2 linked regions of the Thiocystis violascens DSM 198 genome follow. The main gene of each other region encodes a partner of the protein of the gene in region 2 in a complex. Links are inferred from orthologs where the notes say so. Each region holds a gene or a part of one and is shown on either strand. Other genes may lie near its edges. The genes, in order: THIVI_RS17400 and pabB.

Region 1 (6,002 bases), 550 kb from region 2 along the record:
CGCCTGGGCCGATCTGGCCGCTAGCGGATTAACCAGGACCTATGGCGACGACGAGCCGGAATACACCATCGATGATCTGAAGCCATGATTCGCGAGGGCGACATGGTTTTGGTTCCCCTACCGCAAGCCGATGGACGACTGAAGAATCGACCGGCCATCGCCTTGCGCCGGATGCCTCCCTTCGGAGACTGGTTGCTGTGTGGAGTCAATTGAATGCCTCTGCGCGATCTTGACTACCAGGCACGGGTGCTGACCCTGTTCGACGCCTATCTGACCGAGCTGTCGGTACAGAAGGCGAAGGCGGATAAGATCAGCGCCGCCAATGCTGGAGAGACCGACCCGGATCTGCTGCGGGAGGTGCCCGATTTCCCCGCCAAGACCTGGAGTGCGCTCAAGACGGCAGGCCAGCTTCCGCCCTCGCGCGTTGCCATTCCCTACTCGCCGCGCCTGGATGGCATCGGTCGGCCGACGCCCAATGCCGTGTTCAAGGTGCCCACCGGTGGCGGCAAGACCTATCTGGCGGTCGCCGCGCTGTCGCGTCTCTTCGGGCGCTATCTGAGCCGGAACACCGGCTTTGTGCTGTGGATCGTGCCCAACGAGGCGATCTACAGCCAGACCAAGCGCCAATTGACCGACCGCCAGCACCCCTATCGGCAGATGCTCGACCGCGCGGCGGCGGGACGGGTGCGGATTCTGGAAAAGGGCGATCCGCTCGACGCCCGCGATGTCGAATCGCATCTGTGCGTCATGCTGCTGATGCTGCCATCGGCCAACCGGCAGAGCTGCGAATCCTTGCGGATGTTTCGCGATCGCGGCGATGTACGAGGTTTTTTCCCGCGCGACGATCAGCAGACCCACGCCGTTGAGTTGGAGCGAATCCCCAATCTCGACATTTACGATTTGGCGAGTTCGACTTTTCAAAGACCGCAAATCAAGGATTCGCTGGGGAACGCCCTGCGCCTGATCCGCCCGGTGGTGGTCATGGACGAGGGCCACAAGGCGATTTCGGAACTGGCCTTCGCGACCCTCTACGGCTTCAACCCCTGTTTCGTGCTGGAACTGACCGCGACCCCGAAGGACGTGGCGGCGCGAGGCGGCGCGAGCCCGCGATCGGCCCGCCATGCCAATATTTTGGTCGAGGTGGCGGGCACCGAACTGGACCGCGAGGGCATGATCAAGATGCCCTTGAATCTCGATCCCCGCCAGGGGACCGACTGGCGCAATACCCTGAGCGCGGCGCTCGACTGCCTGAATCGGCTGCACACCGAGGCGCGGCGACTGCACGGCGAACGCGGTCGCTACATTCGTCCGATTCTGTTGGTCCAGGTGGAGCGCACCGGTCGTGATCAACGCGACGGCGTCCATATTCATGCGCTCGACGCCCGAGACTGGTTGCTCACGGCGGGACTGGACGCGGCCGAAATCGCCATCAAGACGGCCGATACCAACGAACTGGCGAACCCCGAGAATCAGGACTTGCTCTCACCGGCCAACCGGGTGCGGGTCATCATCACCAAGCAGGCGCTCCAAGAGGGTTGGGATTGCCCTTTCGCCTACGTGCTCTGCGCCCTCGCGGCCAGCCAGAATCGAACGGCCCTGACCCAACTGGTCGGGCGCATCCTGCGCCAGCCGCAGGCCGACAAGACGGGGATCCCACTGCTCGACGAAAGCTATGTGATCACCCACCATGCCACGACGGCGGACGTGGTGGAGGCCATCAAGACCGGGCTGGAAGAAGACGGGCTGGGCGATCTGGTGAAAGAGCTTCGGATCGGCGGCGACAGCGGCGGGTGCGACGGCGGCGCTCGATCCATTCCCCGGCGCGCGGTCTTCGCCACGACCGAAATCTATTTGCCCCAGGTGCTCGCGGTTAACGGCGGCAGGATTCGACCGCTCGATTATGAGCAGGATATCCTGTTCCATCTGGACTGGTCGGCGCTCGATCCCGCGCCGCTGATCGCGCAAATTCCTGACAACGCGCAAAGCGCCGAACAGCAGATGCGCCGCTTCCGGCTGGCCGATGTGGGCGAGGAACGCATCCTTGACGAGATCAGCGGTCACAGCGTGGAGATGCTGCGTTTCGATCCCGCCTATACGGTGCGGATGGTGTCCGATCTGGTGCCGAATGCCTGGATTGCCCGCGCGATCGTCGGGCGCCTGCTGGTGGGGTTGACGGCGCGCGGCTTCGCTGCCAAGAAGCTGGGCGCTTTGGGCGGGCTGATCGTCGAGCAATTGCGTCACTGGCTGGACGGCGAACGCGACCGCATGGCCGAGGCGGTATTCCGAGCGGCGGTTGCCGAGGGGCGGATTCAGTTCCGGCTGCGCACCGACGATCATAACTGGCGGATGCCGTTCCAGGCCGACACCTACGAGCCGGAGGGCGCCGAACAACTGATCGGGAAGGCTGGTGGACCACTGACGAAAAGCCTGTTCGCGCCGCTCTACAAGGGCGATTTTTCCAGTCAGGACGAGCGCAACATCGCGGTCTATCTCGACAGCGAGGCCACCCTGACCTGGTGGCATCGCAACGTCGCGCGTCAGCAGTACGGGATTCAGGGCTGGCGGCGGGGTAGAATTTATCCCGATTTCATTTTTGCCCTGCAACGCGCTCAGGAGACAAACCGGGTGGCGGTGCTGGAAATGAAAGGCCCGCAGTTGGCCGGCAACCTGGATACCGAATACAAACGGGCCGTGCTGCGGCTGATGTCCGATCACTATGCCGTTGAGCAGGCGCCGCGCGTGGGCGAGTTCGAGCTGGTCGATCCCGGCGGGACTGTCGTACATTGCGACCTGGTGTTGATGCCGGACTGGAAGATTCGATTACCCAATGAATTCTTTGGGGAATGAGCGACCGACAGAGCAAACCCGCGCATTGGCGGCGATGGCCATACCGAACGAAAACAGGATAGACGCTTTATGCTGCTGATGATCGACAATTACGATTCCTTCACCTACAACCTGGTGCAGTATTTCGGCGAACTGGGCGCCGAGGTGCGGGTGGTGCGCAACGACGAGCTTTCGGTCGAGCAGGTGGCGGCCTTGCAGCCGGAACGCATCGTGATCTCGCCTGGCCCCTGCACGCCGAACGAGGCCGGCATCTCGGTGCCGCTGATTCGGGCGATGGCGGGCCGGGTGCCGATGTTGGGCGTCTGTCTCGGTCATCAGTCGATCGGACAAGCCTTCGGCGGCCAGATCGTCAAGGCACCAGCGGTGATGCATGGCAAGACCTCGCCAATGCATCACACGGATCGGGGCGTGTTCCACGGGCTGGCCAATCCGTTCGAGGCGACTCGCTATCACTCGCTCGTCATCGATCAATCGACCCTGCCGGATTGTCTCGACGTTACCGCCTGGACCGAGACCGAGGATGGTGTCCGCGACGCCATCATGGGTGTGCGTCACCGCGAATTGCCCATTCAGGGCGTGCAGTTCCATCCCGAGTCGATCCTGACCCAGCAGGGTCATGACCTGCTGCGCAACTTCATCGAGGGTCGCGACGAATGAATATCAAGGACGCCATCGCCTGCTGTCTCGAACGGCATGATCTCGGCGAAGAGGAAATGACCGCCGTGATGCGCGCCATCATGACCGGCGGCGCGACATCCGCCCAGATCGCGGGCTTTCTGGTGGCGCTGCGCATGAAGGGCGAGACGGTGACCGAAATCGCCGCGGCGGCATCGGTGATGCGCGAGCTGGCGACCGGCGTGGAGCTTGGCGGGCTGGAACAGACTGTCGACATCGTCGGCACCGGAGGGGATGCTTCGGGCACCTTCAACGTCTCGACCACCAGTATGTTCGTGGCGGCGGCGGCGGGTTGTCATGTCGCCAAGCATGGCAACCGCTCGGTTTCCAGCAAATCCGGGGCCGCCGATGTCCTGGAGGCGGCCGGCGTGAATCTGACGCTGACGCCCGATCAGGTCGCGCGCTGCGTGCGCGAGGTCGGTGTCGGTTTCATGTTCGCGCCCGGCCATCACGGCGCGATGAAGCACGCGATCGGGCCGCGCCGCGAGTTGGGCGCGCGCACCATCTTCAATATTCTTGGACCCTTGACCAACCCGGCCGGCGTGCCCAATCAGGTGCTGGGCGTTTTCAGTCCGACCCTGCTGGAGCCATTGGCGCAGGTTCTGCAACGGCTGGGCAGCCGGCATGTGCTGGTGGTCCATGCCCGCGATGGCTTGGACGAGATCAGCATCGCCGATACCACGGACGTGGCCGAGCTGAAGGACGGCGCGATTCACCGCTACGGCATCCGGCCCGAGGATTTCGGACTCGTCCGCGCCGATCTTGAGACGATCCGTGTCAATGATCCCCTGGAGAGTCTCGCCATGCTGCGCGGGGTTCTGGCCAACCAGCCGGGTCCGGCGCGCGACATCGTCCAGCTCAATGCCGGGGCGGCCATTTACGCGGCGGGTCGCGCCGAGACTCTGGCGGAGGGCATGGCGCTGGCGGATGCCGCGCTTGCAAGCGGCGAGGCCGCGCGGCGGCTGGAGCGATTGATCGTGCTGACCGCGAGTTTTGCATGCCCCGTCGTCACTCTGGACGCGGTTTAGGAGGACAAGCGCATGGCCGACACACCCGACATCCTGAAAAAGATCGTCCATCGGAAGGCGGAAGAGGTGCGTGCGCGTTCCGAACGCCTGCCGCTGTCCGAACTTATCGCGCTGGCTGGCGACGAACCGGCGCGCGGTTTCGCCGACGCGCTGCACGCGAAGATCGCCGCCGGTCAGCCGGCGGTGATCGCCGAGATCAAAAAGGCCAGCCCGAGCAAGGGCCTGCTGCGCGCGGATTTTCGGCCCGCCGAGATCGCGGTCAGTTATGCCCACGGCGGCGCGGCCTGTCTCTCGGTGCTGACCGATATCGATTTCTTCCAGGGCAGCGATGCGTATCTGAAGGAGGCGCGCGCGGCCTGCGCGTTGCCGGCGATTCGCAAGGATTTCATCATCGACCCCTATCAGGTCCACGAGGCCCGCGCGATGGGCGCCGACTGTATCCTGCTGATCGCGGCCTGTCTCGACGACGCGAGTCTGCGCGACTTGAACGCGCTCGCGCAGGCGCTCGGCATGGATGTGCTGGTCGAGGTGCATGACGCGCTGGAACTGGAACGCGCGCTGGCGGTACCCGGACGCCTGATCGGCGTCAACAATCGGAATCTGCGGACCTTCGAGGTAAGCCTGGAGACAACCATCGATCTGCTCGGGCCCATCCCCGCCGATCGGCTGCTGGTCACCGAGAGCGGCATTTTGAGCCGCGACGATGTCGCGCGCATGCGCGCGCAAGGGGTGAATGCCTTTCTGGTCGGCGAAGCCTTCATGCGGGCCGAGGATCCGGGCGCCGAGTTGGCGCGGCTGTTTTTCACTCCCGCCGGATAGATCGCGTGTCGCCGGTCCGCCCTAGCGCGTTCCGAAGACCACGATCGTCTTGCCCTTGACGCTCACCAATCCTTGTTCCTCCAGGGCTTTGATGACCCGCCCGGCCATCTCGCGCGAACAGCCGACGATGCGTCCGAGTTCCTGGCGGGTCACGCGAATCTGCATGCCGTCCGGATGGGTCATGGCGTCGGGTTGTTTGCAGAGATCGAGCAGGGTTCCGGCGATACGTCCCGTGACATCGAGAAACGCGAGATGACCGACCTTGCGGCTGGTCGTGCGCAGCCGTTGCGAGAGTTGCAGGCCGATACTGTAGAGGAACTCCTTGGCGACATCCTTGAGCTCGTCGCTCAGTAAGCGATCAAGACGTTGATAGGTAATTTCGGCGACCTTGCATTTCGTGCGGGTGCGAATGATCACGCTCCGGGTATTCTGCGGAACGAACAAGCCCATCTCGCCGATGAATTCGCCCTTGTTGATGTAGGCCAGCAATAATTCGCGACGTTCTTCCTCGTCGTCGATCATGGCCGCGACCGAACCCTCGATGAGGTAGTACAGGGTTTCCGCCGCCTGTCCCTGACGGATGAAATCGACATTTTTCTCGTAGGTTTTGGTGTGGCATTGCGCCAGAAATGG
Region 2 (12,251 bases):
GGGCGTCGAAGTAAATTTGACCTTCGTGCCGCATCTGGTGCCCATGATTCGCGGAATCGAGGCGACCCTCTACGCGCGCCTCGCGGATCCGGCGGTCGACCTTGAGCGTTTGTACGCCGAGCGCTATGCCGGCGAGGCGTTCATCGATCTGATGCCGGGCGGCCATCCGGATACCCGTTCCGTGCGGGGGGCGAATCTTTGCCGGATCGCGGTCGCGCGCCAGGGAGACACGGGGGTCGTGGTGGTGCAGTCGGTGATCGACAATCTCGTGAAAGGGGCCGCAGGCCAAGCCGTTCAGAATATGAATCTGATGTTTGGTCTCGATGAGTCGATGGGCCTGGAATCATTAGCCCTGTTGCCTTGAGGCTTGAACCGGCGGTCGGGAAGACGCACTTCCGTTTAAATAACACCTTCTTTTCGAGGATGACGTCTCCCATGAATGCAGAAGCCGAGCTTGATACCCCGCTGATCTTCACGGCATCCGCCGCCTCGAAGGTTGCTCAACTCATTAAGGAGGAAGGTAATCCCGGTTTAATGCTGCGGGTCTATATTCAGGGCGGCGGCTGTTCGGGTTTTCAGTATGGTTTTACCTTCGACGAGGAACTCCAGGACGGCGATACCGAAATCGTCACCGACGGGGTCAAATTAGTGGTCGACCCAATGAGCATGCAATATCTGATGGGCGCGGAGATCGACTACACGGAAGGCTTGCAGGGTGCTCAGTTCGTCATTCGGAATCCGAACGCAACCACGACCTGCGGCTGCGGTTCCTCGTTTTCAGCCTGAATGATCGGGTGGAAGGCCGCTGGAGGCTAGCGGACTTCGCTCGCGGTCTCTGCGGGAGAAGCGGTCGATAAATCCGCTTTGTTTGGCGGGATTTGTAGCGGGATGATTTGGCGATTCGTGTTGATCGTCGGCTTACTCTCCTTGGGCGCTGCCGCGAACCACTGATAGGCCGTATAGCCGACGGTCGCCAGAACGCAGACTGTCAGGATCTTCAGGATCGCCTTCACGGGGCTTCTTCGCGGTTTGCGAAGCGGCCATTCCTTCTGTTGAAATTTGTAGTCGCGCATCATAAAAAACTGCAAAATCAATGAAAAACGATGTTTCTCCAAGTGTAGTCGGAAAACCTGTCGGGGAACAAGCGAGCGACGCCTTCCGTTTTTTCTTCCCGCGCTTGTGTGCGTTGATCGATCGTCGTACTCTCGCGCGTTTTGCCTGACCCGGCATTCCCGACCAGACATCACAAGGAGTCATCGTTATGGACTCGCTCGAACGTGCGTTCGCGCTCATCCAGCGCGGCACCGAAGAAATCCTGCTCGAAGACGCATTACGCAAAAAACTCGCGCAGCAGCGGCCACTGCGGATCAAGGCGGGCTTCGATCCGACCGCGCCCGATCTCCATCTCGGCCATACGGTGCTGATCCAGAAGTTGCGTCAGTTTCAGGATCTCGGCCATGAAATCCTGTTTTTGATTGGCGATTTCACCGGGATGATCGGCGACCCCACGGGCAAGAGCGCGACCCGCAAGCCGTTGACGCGCGAGCAGATCCAGCAAAACGCGGAAACCTATCAGGAACAGGTCTTCCGCATCCTCGACCCGGACAAGACACGGGTTGTTTTTAACTCGGAGTGGCTGGAGAAGCTCGGCGCCGCTGGCCTGGTCCAGCTTGCGGCGCAGCAGACGGTTGCCCGCATGTTGGAGCGAGACGACTTCTCGAAACGCTACAAGTCGGGCCAGCCCATTGCCATCCACGAATTCCTCTATCCGCTCATCCAGGGGTATGACTCGGTGGCCCTGAAGGCCGATGTCGAATTGGGCGGCACGGACCAGAAATTCAATCTTCTGGTTGGGCGCCAACTGCAGGCGATCTACGGTCAGGAACCCCAGGTCGTGATCACGCTGCCAATCCTGGAGGGATTGGATGGCGTGCAGAAAATGTCGAAATCGCTTGGCAACTATATCGGGATCACGGATTCGCCCGACGAGATGTTCGGCAAGCTCATGTCGATTTCCGATGATCTGATGTGGCGTTACTTCGAGCTGCTGAGTCGCCGCGAGATGTCGGAGATCCTCGCCTGGCAGTCCGCCGTGCGCGACGGTGCGAACCCGCGAGACATCAAGTTCGAGCTTGGGTTGGAGTTGGTGACGCGGTTCCATGGCCCGGATCAGGCCAGGCAGGCGCTGGATGGCTTCATCGCCCGCTTTCAGCGTGGCGCCCTGCCCGACGATCTTCCGGAGATCAGCCTCGCGTGCGGCGAAGACGGCGTGCTTGCGATCGCCAATCTATTGAAGGAGGCGAACCTCGTGAAGAGCACGTCCGAGGCGATCCGCATGATCGGGCAGGGGGCGGTGCGCATCGATGGCGAACGGATCGAGGACGCGCATTTGAGCTGTCCTGTTGGTAGCTGTCATGTTTACCAAGTGGGAAAACGCAAATTTGCGAAGGTTTGTCTGACCTGAGCGGTTGTTTGCCTGTGCGGCTCCAATTGCCGAATTCAGGTTGAAGATCGCCAACGACCCGTCCCGCCCGCGCTCAGTGCCGCCGTGTCATTTCGGGATCGAGCCGGGCGAGGAAGAGCGCGATCCGCTGACCGGGTTGCGCGACATCCAGGCCGCTCGCCGCCAGGTTTTCCAGCAGGCGGGCGGATCGGTCGGCAAGTTGCGCGATCTGTTCTGGATCGAACAGATCCAGCGCGGCCGCGACCTCGTCGAGCGGGGCGTCAAGCAGTGTCGGCGCCAGTTCGTCCGGCGCGATGGGGGATTGCGGATGCAGTAGATCCGCGATCAGCGGATGCTCCAGCAGACGAAAATGGATCTGGCGCGCCGCTTCCTCGTCAGCCAGTTCCTGCCGCGCCAGCGGATCGGCCCCGGCGGCCTTGCGGATCGCCCGCATGATGAGATCGATCAATTTGCGGAGCGCCTCACGTTCCCGCGCATGGTCCTCCGGCAGCCCGAAGGATTGTTCGTACTGACGCTCCAGCGATTCCTTGAGTTCGAGGACGATCTCGCTACCCGCGTCGGGCGGCAGTTCGACCGCGCGCCGAACCAGCGCCCGAAAACTCTCCCGAAAGGCTTCCATCTCCTCATGGTCGGCTTTTTGCGCCGCCAGCAGTGCCTCGGGCGAGACCTCCGGGGCGGGCCAGGCGAACAGCGGGTTTTCGTGCCGGCGTCTCAGATGACGCTCGCGTCGGCCGGGTTTGTGGGTGAAGGGGAGTTCCATATCAGGATGCACGCACGGTCAGGGCTTCGTAAATGGCGGAGTAATCCTGATCGGCCAGCCCCAGGGCCTCGGCGCGCAGGCAACTCGCCTCGATGGCGGCCATCAGGCCGGTGTCCAGACCCGCCTCGTCGGCGACCCGACGGAACAGCCGGACATCCTTGTGCAGATGCTTGAGCGGAAAGTTGGCGGCCCCGTATTCGTGGCTCAGATACTTGTCGAGCTTCTTGTCGAAGGTCTTGGCATGGAGCGCGCTCCCGCGCAGCAGGCTCATGAACTGTTCGACCGCGATGCCCTCGTGGCGCACTAGCCCGAGACTGAGCGCAAAGGTCGCGGTCAGGCCGGCGATCAATTGATTCATCGCGAGCTTGAGCGCGGCGCCCTGTCCGACCTCGCCGATGCGTTGCGGGTCGCGGCTCAGATCCCTGAACACCGGCAGACAGCGCTCGAACAGATCGACATCGCCGCCGGCCATGAGGATGAGCGCGCCCTCGCGCGCCTCCGGCAGACTGCCGAGCACGGGGGCTTCCAGATACTCGCCGCCCTGCGCCGCGACATGGGCGGCGATCGAGCGGCTCTCGCGCGGGGCGATGGTGCCCATCTGGACGAGGATACGGCCCGCCAGCGCGTCGGCATCGCCGCCCTCGAAGAGGGTATTCAGGATGGCCTGCGCGTCGCTCAGGACCAAAAGCGTCAGATCCGCGGCGGCGATGGCCTCGGCGGCGGTCGGCGCGAGATGGAGTCCGCGCTGACGGGCGGACTCGGCCCGCTCGGCGCCCCGGTTCCAGCACGTCACCTCGCGCCCCTGGCGTTTCAGCCGCAGCGCGATTTCCGAACCCATCAGGCCCATTCCAAGGACAGCGGTCTTCATGCGCAAGCTCCTGTGAAACCCTGTCCGGCAGGTCAGGCGTGGTTTACAAGCCGGTTCCACCAACCTGCCGGACAGGGTTTATCCGCGTAACAATTTGATGACAGGCAGGGTTTCCGGCCTCGCGCCCCGCCACAGCCAGAAGGCTTCCGCCGCCTGCTCGACCAGCATGCCAAGCCCGTCGAGCGCGCGTGCCGCGCCATGTGTCCGGCCCCAACGCTGGAAGGCGGTCGGGGCGTCGCCATAGAGCATGTCATAGATCCAGCCGCCGTCGCTCAGACAATCCTCGGGGATCGCCGGCACGGCATCGCTCAGACCCGCCGAGGTGGCATTGACGATGAGGTCGAACGACTCGCCTTCCAACGCCTTCAGACCGCGACCCTCGACCGTGCCGCCCGCGCCGGGCGTCGCCGAAGGGAACGCCGCGCCAAGCGCGGCCAGTTCGATGGCCTTCGAGACCGTCCGGTTGGCGATCAACAGGCGCTCCGGCCCGGTCTCCAGCAAGGGCAACAACACCCCGCGCGCCGCGCCGCCAGCGCCCAGCAGCAGTACCCGCGCGCCCTGGAAACGAAAACCGTGGTTGTCGCCCAGATCCCGAACGAGCCCAACGCCATCGGTGTTGTCCCCGCGCAGCCGGCCATCGTCCAGCCGGATAAGGGTATTGACCGCGCCCGCCAGTTCGGCCCTCGGACTACGTTCGTCCGCCAGCGCCCAGGCTTGCTCCTTGAAGGGCACGGTGACATTGAGCCCGCGTCCGCCCTCGGCGAAAAAACGGCGCGCATCGCCCGCGAAGTCGTTCGGATCGCCAAGGATTCGACCGTACTCCAGACACTGGCCGGTCTGGCGCGCGAATTCGGCATGGATCAACGGCGATTTACTGTGGGCGATGGGGTTGCCGATGACGGCGTAACGATCAGACATGGTCAGTCCCGCGACCGTCGACAGTCGGTCGGCTCTCTGTGACGGAAGAAGTCGACAACATGTCGACTACCCCAGATGCCGGCAACATGCCAGCGGTCCCAGGGGGGCGCCATCACTCGGCCAGCCAGCGCGCCACGTCCTTGGCGTAATAGGTCAGGACGCCGTCGGCCCCGGCCCGTTTCATGGAGAGCAGCGCCTCCAGCACCACCGACTTTTCGTTCAGCCAGCCGTTCATGCTCGCGGCCTTGAGCATGGCGTATTCGCCGCTGACCTGATAGACGAAGGTGGGTGCGCCGAACTGATCCTTGATGCGCCGCACGATATCCAGATAGGGCAGGCCGGGCTTGATCATGACCATGTCGGCGCCCTCGGCCAGATCCAACGCGACCTCGTGGATGGCCTCGTCCGAGTTGGCGGGATCCATCTGATAAGTGTATTTGTTGCCGGCCCCCAGATTGGCGGCGGAGCCTACCGCATCGCGGAAAGGACCGTAATAGCTCGACGCATACTTGGCCGAATAGGCGAGGATGCGGGTGTGGATATAACCGGCGGCCTCCAGAGCCGTGCGCACCGCGCCGATGCGCCCATCCATCATGTCCGAGGGGGCCACGATGTCGGCGCCCGCCTCGGCATGCGAGAGCGCCTGGCGCACCAGCACCTCGACGGTCTCATCGTTCATCACGTAGCCGGCATCGTCGATCAGTCCATCCTGACCGTGCGTGGTAAAAGGGTCGAGCGCCACGTCGGTCATGATCCCAAGCTCCGGCACGGCGTCCTTCAGCGCCCGCACGGCGCGCTGGGCCAGCCCGTCCGGGTTGAACGCCTCGCAGGCATCCAGCGACTTGGCCGACAGCGGCGTGACCGGGAAGAGCGCCATCGCCGGAATCCCCAAGCGATGCGCCTCGCGCGCGTCCTCGACCAGCAGATCGATGCTCAGACGCTCGACGCCTGGCATGGAGGCGACCGGCTCGCGCTGCCCTGAGCCTTCCAGGACGAAAACCGGATAAATCAGGTCATCCGGGGTCAGCGTGTTCTCGCGCATCAGGCGGCGCGAGAAGTCGTCGCGACGCATCCGCCGCAGACGGGTGACGGGGAAGGCGGCGCGAGGGGTATCGAGAAAGTGCATGGGAAGTGGCCTCGGGTAAGGGGTTTAATTGCGGATCCGGCGCGCCCGGAACCATCCCGGGGCTTCAGGCCGGATACCATAGCTCAGGAGACGCGATGGCTCCAGTCAGCAATTCTCGGTTTGAACGTCACGGCTATGAGCAGCGGTGTCCCTGACGCCGTTCATGGTTCGAGAGCCTCACCACGAACGGCGTCAGCCTCACCACGAACGGCGTCAGGATCACCGCGAACGGCGTCAGGATCACCGCGAACGGCGTAGATGCCGCTGTTCGAGCAAATCCAGCAGGGGAGCGGCCTTGTGGTAGGTCTCGCGGTACTCGGATTCGGGATCGGAGTCGGCGACGATGCCACCGCCCGCCCAGAGTCGGGCGATTCCGTTGGCATGAATCAGGGTGCGGATGACGATGTTGGTCTCCATGGCGCCGTCGAATCCGAGATAGCCGAGCGCGCCGCAATAGACGCCGCGCCGCTGGGGTTCCAGTTCCTCGATGATCTCCATGGCGCGCCGCTTGGGCGCGCCGGTGATGGATCCGCCGGGAAAGCAGGCGCGCAGCAGATCCAGCGCGGTGCGGTTCTCGGCCAGCCGGCCGGTGACGGTGCTGACCAGGTGCTGGATCCGCGCGTAACGCTCGACCTCGAACAGACGGGGAACCTGGACGCTGCCAGGGACGCAGACCTTGCCGAGATCATTGCGCAGGAGGTCGACGATCATGACGTTCTCGGCGCGGTCCTTGGGGCTGAGGCGCAATTCCTCCGTCAGGCGCCGATCCGCGTCGGGGGTTTCCCCCCTGGGGCGCGTGCCCTTGATGGGCTGGGTCTCGACCCCGCCCGCGCGCACCGTCAGGAAGCGTTCGGGAGAAGAGCAGAGCACCTGACCGTCGGGCGTGGCGAGATAGGCGCCGAAGGGCGCGGGATTGATTCGCCGTAACTGGCGGTAGGCATCCCAGGGGTCGCCTTGCGCCGGGGCGGCGAAGCATTGGGCAAAGTTGACCTGGTAGCAGTCGCCCTCGTGGAGATAGCGCTTGATCCGCGCGATGGCCTCCAGATACTGCCCGTGGCTCATGTTCGGTCTGACCCGGTCGAGTATCCGATAGCACTCTCGCGGACGCATGCCTGTCCCTTTGGGCCGATCCGGCGACAGCAGATCCGAATACGCCTTCAGACGGGCCTCGTCCGGGGCGAACAATCGGCTGCGCCGCTCGGCATGGTCCACCACCAGCGCCCAGTCGTAGATTCCTATCGCCATGTCCGGCAGCCCTTCGGTTCCGCTCGGGGCGAGCCCTTCAAGGTCGCGCGCGCGCCTCGAAAAATCGATGAAACGGCGGGACAGATCGTAACCGAAGTAGCCGATGGCGCCGCCGCAAAACGGCAGACCTTCGAGGCGCGGTCGGGTCGGTCCAAGCGCCTCGCCCAGCAGGTCGAATGGATCGCCCAGGGAGACGCGGATTCCTTGCGGGGACTGGATACGGGTCGTGAGCCCGCGCGTGACGAGTACCGTGCCGGGGTCGGCGGAGAGGACGTCATAGCGGCCCAGGGCGCCGAAGGGTCGTCCGCTGTCGAGAAAGACGGGCCAGGCGCGGTGCGTCAGGGCGTCGAACAGATCGGCGCTGTCGGGTCGATAGGGAAGATCCTGAATCAATGGGAACGTCATACCGGATGGATGTCCGTCACCCGCAACGACTTCGGACACGCAGCCCTGGCGAAAATCGGCAGCGGGGTTGGTGGGCGGTTGCGGGTCGGCGAGTGGTCGATGGTTATGTGAGCGTGAACGCGGCACGCACGGAAGGATGCCACGGAACCGGCGGAGCCGCTTGTCCTTCTCCGCGTCGCTTCGCCAGGCGATCCAGCGGTGGCAGGCGCGCATGCCGCATCTGTACTAAACTTTCCGCCGGGATATTCCACGCATCCGGCTTACTGAGTGTATCCCGCCATCCCGGCTGCGCCATCCTCGATCCTGGGCGCGGCATCTTCCGTCGCCACGTTGTCACGCGGATGAAGGTCTCGCGATGTTGCACCCAAACATTCTCCCCCGGCCGATTCTAACCCTGCCTGGTTGGACCAGTCCCATCGGTGCCCTGGTCGACAATCCGGTGCCGGCTGCCTTGGCGTCGTGACCGAGATGACCCCGGATCTCCATGACCTGGAACTGCTACTGCGTTCCGACACGCCGATTATCCTGATCGAGTCGATCGAGGAGCCGCGGGTGCTCGAACTCTTCGCCCGGCTGGCGATGCGTCTGTCCGAGCCCGCGTTCTGCTGGACCGTTACCGACGGACTTCAGCGGATCGAGTTCGACGCCCCGGCCCAGCAGCCGCTCGCGGATCCCGGCGAGATTTTGCGTCACATCAAACTCACCAATCAGCGCGGCATCTATCTGTTGCTCGATTTTCATCCCTATCTGGACAAGCCCCTGCACGTTCGGCTGTTGAAGGAAATCGCGCAGGGCTACGCCAATCTGCCGCGCACACTCATCCTGGTCAGTCACGGACTGGAGATTTCCCCCGAACTGCGTCATCTCAGCGTGCGCTTTTCGTTGCGACTACCCGATCGCCAACGCATCCAGACCCTGATCCGCGAGGAGGCCCGGCGCTGGCAGGAGACCGTCCAGGATCGTCCGGTGCGCGCCAGCCGCGAGGCTGTCGAACAGCTCACCGACAATCTGCTGGGCATTACCGAATCCGATGCCCGTCGTCTCATCCGCAACGCTATCCGCCACGACGGTGCCATTACCCAGGATGACGTGCAGACCGTCAAGCGCGCCAAGTACGAACTCCTCAGCCCCGAGGGCATCATCAGCTTCGAGCATGACACCCGTTCCTTCGCCGAGGTCGCCGGTCTCGACAACCTCAAGGCGTGGATCGACCGTCGCCGCGACGCTTTCCTCGATCCCGCCCGCCAGCGCGACCATCCGCGCGGCATTCTCTTGCTGGGTGTGCAGGGCGGCGGCAAGAGTCTCGCCGCCAAGGCCGTCGCCGGTCGCTTTGGGGTGCCGCTGCTGCGGATCGATTTCGGCGCGCTCTATGACAAATACATCGGCGAGACCGAGAAGAATCTGCGCCGGGCGCTGGACACCGCCGACCTCATGGCGCCCTGCGTACTCTGGATCGACGAGATCGAAAAGGGCATCGCCAGCGGCTCGGAAGACGAGGGGGTGGGCCGGCGCATCCTCGGCACGCTGCTGATCTGGATGGCGGAACGCGCCACGCGGGTGTTTCTGGTCGCCACCGCCAACGACATCTCGCGGTTGCCGCCCGAACTCATCCGCAAGGGCCGCATCGACGAACTCTTCTTCGTCGATCTGCCTACCGCCGAGGTCCGCCGCGAGATCTTCGCGATCCATCTGCGCCAGCGCGGTCAGGAGCCCGACCGTTTCGATCTGAACGCCTTGGCCGAGGCGAGCGAGGGTTTCACCGGCGCCGGCATCGAGCAGGCGGTGGTCTCCGCGCTCTACGCGGACACGACGCGCGACGGCGCGCTGGAGACCGCGACCTTGCTCGGCGAACTGGCCAGCACCCAGCCGCTTTCGGTCATCATGGACACCCAGATTCAGGCGCTACGAACCTGGGCCAGAGAGCGGACCGTGCCCGCGCATGGTCCCGAGCGGTATTAAACCGCGCCCGGCGCGGTATGCGATGTTTATAGATTGAATCGACCCCGGAAGCCTCCATGATCGTCGGAGCTGGCACGGTTTAAAATGTTTAAAAATGAAATCGTTAAACCGCGTCGACGCCGACATTGCAGATGGATGCCAACTTGGCTGACCACTTAAGACGACGCATACCGTACCGGACGCGGTTTAGAGACATCCAGGGCGTTATCCGATTGCGGCCTTGATCCGGCGGAAAGATGCAATCGCTCCCCATCGCCCCCATTTTCGGCGATGGTTCGGGTCTCTCCGAGTGTCTGTCCGCCCATTTTCCCGAGACGTTGCGATGCAATACAAGGACTACTACAAAACCCTCGGCGTGGCGCGCAACGCCTCGCAAGACGAGATCAAGCGCGCCTATCGCCGGCTGGCGCGCAAGTTTCACCCGGACGTCAGCAAGGAAGCGAACGCCGAGGCGCGCTTCAAGGAGGTCAACGAGGCCAACGAGGTTCTGCACGATCCGGAGAAACGCGCCGCCTACGACGCGCTCGGCAGCAACTGGCGCGCCGGGCAGGATTTCCGACCGCCGCCCGGTGCCGCCGGCAATCGGGAGTTTCATTTCAATCCGGGCGAAGCGGCCGATTTCAGTGATTTCTTTTCCAGCATCTTCGGGCGCGCCTTCCATTCCGATGCCAGGGAAACCCGCCGCCGCCGCGGCCAGGACCAAAATATCAAAATCGCCATCGATCTTGAGGACGCCTATCGCGGCGCGACTCGTCAGATCAAGCTCGACGCGCAGGAAACCGCCGCGGACGGCAGCCGCAACACGCGCTCGCGCACCCTGAACGTTCGTATTCCGGAAGGGGTTACCCAGGGCCGGCAGATCCGGCTCGCGGGGCAGGGCGCGGCCGGACTGAATGGCGGTCCGCCCGGCGATCTCTACCTGGAGATCGAGCTTGCTCCCCATCGGCATTTCACGCCAGACGGCAAGGATATTCAGCTTCGCCTGCCCATTGCCCCCTGGGAGGCGGCCCTAGGCGCCTCCGTGACCGTGCCGACCCTGGGCGGCTCGGTGAGCCTGAAGATCCCGGCGGGCTCTCAGAGCGGACAGAAGCTGCGCCTGAAAGGGCGCGGTCTGCCCGGCAAGCCGCCCGGCGATACGATCGTGGTGCTGGAGATCGTCGCGCCACCGGCCAACACCGAGGCCGCGCGCGAGGCGTATCGACTCATGGCCGAGCGTCTGAATTTCAACCCGCGGGCCGAGTTGGGAGTCTGATCCATGGCGCAGATCGAGAGCGGCATTGAAGGGATCGTGCTGGATGAAGCCGTGACCGTTTCGCTGACGGAACTCACCCAGCTTTGCGGCGCCAATGGTCGCGCCATCGAACTCATGGTCATCGAGGGCGTGCTGCGGCCCCAGGGCGGACAGCCAGGGGACTGGCGCTTTAGCGGCGAGGAGGTTCGTCGCGCCCGCCGCGCCGTCCGACTCCAGCACGACCTGGACTTGAACCTCGCCGGCGCCGCGCTCGCGCTCGACCTGCTCGATGAACTGGAACGCCTGCGCGAGCGCCTGCAAGCGCTCGAACGGCAACTCGGCGAACGGTGATTCTGAACAGCGCCTCCTAAAGCGTCACCAATCGCATCGACAGATCCACCGCCGTGACATCCTTGGTGAGCGCGCCGACCGAGATGCGATCGACGCCCGTCTCGGCGATCGGGCGGACGGTCTTGAGATCGATGCCGCCGGAGGCTTCCAGCCGGGCGCGTCCGGCGTTCAGGGCCACCGCGCGGCGGAGTTCTTCCAGCGTGAAGTTATCGAGCAGAACCAACTCCGCCCCGGCGTCCAACGCCTGCTCCAGTTCGGCGAGCGACTCCACCTCGATCTCGATCCCGACACCCGCGTTCAGCGCGCGGGCGGCCTCCAGCGCGGCGCGGATCGAGCCGGCCGCCAGGATGTGGTTTTCCTTGATGAGAATGGCGTCGAACAGACCGATGCGATGATTGTGACAGCCGCCGCAGAGCACGGCGTATTTCTGCTGAAGACGCAACCCCGGCAAGGTCTTGCGGGTGTCCAGCACGCGCACCGGCAGCCCCGCGACCGCGTCGGCGTACTGGCGCGCGCGGGTTGCCGTGCCGGCGAGGGCTTGTAGATAATTCATCGCCGTGCGTTCCCCGGTCAGCAGCGCGCGCGAGGCGCCTTCCAGCACGCACAGGCGCTGTCCGGGCACGATGCGATCGCCATCCTCGGCTTCCCAGCGGATGACGCTCGCGGGATCCAGTCGCCGAAACACCGTCTCGAACCAGGCGCAACCGCAGAGTGTCGCGGGTTCGCGGGTGATCAGTTCGGCCCGCGCGCGCTGCCCCGCGGGCAACAGGGCGGCGGTCAGGTCGCCCGCGCCCATATCTTCGGCCAGGGCGGCGTCGATCTGGGACTCGATGACCTGGCGCTCGGGCAGATGATGGCGGAGGGTGGAGCGGTTTGGCAGGACTGGATCTGGGGTGGATTGTTCCATGGACACTGTGCTCGGAA

Evidence for each region.
Region 1: the proteins of pabB (region 2) and THIVI_RS17400 are in contact, whole or in part, in a solved structure (PDB 8RP0), measured with the Escherichia coli proteins. The link is inferred for Thiocystis violascens DSM 198 from one-to-one orthologs.

What each region holds. Positions count from the first base shown.
Region 1 is NC_018012.1:3,920,910-3,926,911, forward strand. The notes cover bases 1,953-4,710. They hold THIVI_RS17400 (anthranilate synthase component II), read left to right. Parts: upstream 1,953-2,916; coding sequence 2,917-3,504; downstream 3,505-4,710. Other genes in these bases: THIVI_RS17395 (DEAD/DEAH box helicase), read left to right, coding at 1,953-2,847; trpD (anthranilate phosphoribosyltransferase), read left to right, coding at 3,501-4,550; trpC (indole-3-glycerol phosphate synthase TrpC), read left to right, coding at 4,563-4,710. Outside these bases: THIVI_RS17385 (hypothetical protein), read left to right, coding at 1-88; more of THIVI_RS17395, read left to right, coding at 214-1,952; more of trpC, read left to right, coding at 4,711-5,369; cAMP-activated global transcriptional regulator CRP, read right to left, coding at 5,391-6,002. UniProt on the Escherichia coli protein: Part of a heterodimeric complex that catalyzes the two-step biosynthesis of 4-amino-4-deoxychorismate (ADC), a precursor of p-aminobenzoate (PABA) and tetrahydrofolate.
Region 2 is NC_018012.1:3,371,615-3,383,865, forward strand. The notes cover bases 5,582-8,400. They hold pabB (aminodeoxychorismate synthase component I), read right to left. Parts: upstream 7,787-8,400; coding sequence 6,377-7,786; downstream 5,582-6,376. Other genes in these bases: hemB (porphobilinogen synthase), read right to left, coding at 5,582-6,136; THIVI_RS14990 (AAA family ATPase), read left to right, coding at 8,255-8,400. Also shown: argC (N-acetyl-gamma-glutamyl-phosphate reductase), read left to right, coding at 1-364; iron-sulfur cluster insertion protein ErpA, read left to right, coding at 436-786; THIVI_RS14955 (hypothetical protein), read right to left, coding at 813-1,115; tyrS (tyrosine--tRNA ligase), read left to right, coding at 1,262-2,464; THIVI_RS14965 (hypothetical protein), read right to left, coding at 2,538-3,224; THIVI_RS14970 (NAD(P)-dependent oxidoreductase), read right to left, coding at 3,226-4,092; aroE (shikimate dehydrogenase), read right to left, coding at 4,171-5,010; more of hemB, read right to left, coding at 5,123-5,581; more of THIVI_RS14990, read left to right, coding at 8,401-9,745; THIVI_RS14995 (DnaJ C-terminal domain-containing protein), read left to right, coding at 10,068-10,997; THIVI_RS15000 (chaperone modulator CbpM), read left to right, coding at 11,001-11,327; nadC (carboxylating nicotinate-nucleotide diphosphorylase), read right to left, coding at 11,344-12,234. UniProt on the Escherichia coli protein: Part of a heterodimeric complex that catalyzes the two-step biosynthesis of 4-amino-4-deoxychorismate (ADC), a precursor of p-aminobenzoate (PABA) and tetrahydrofolate.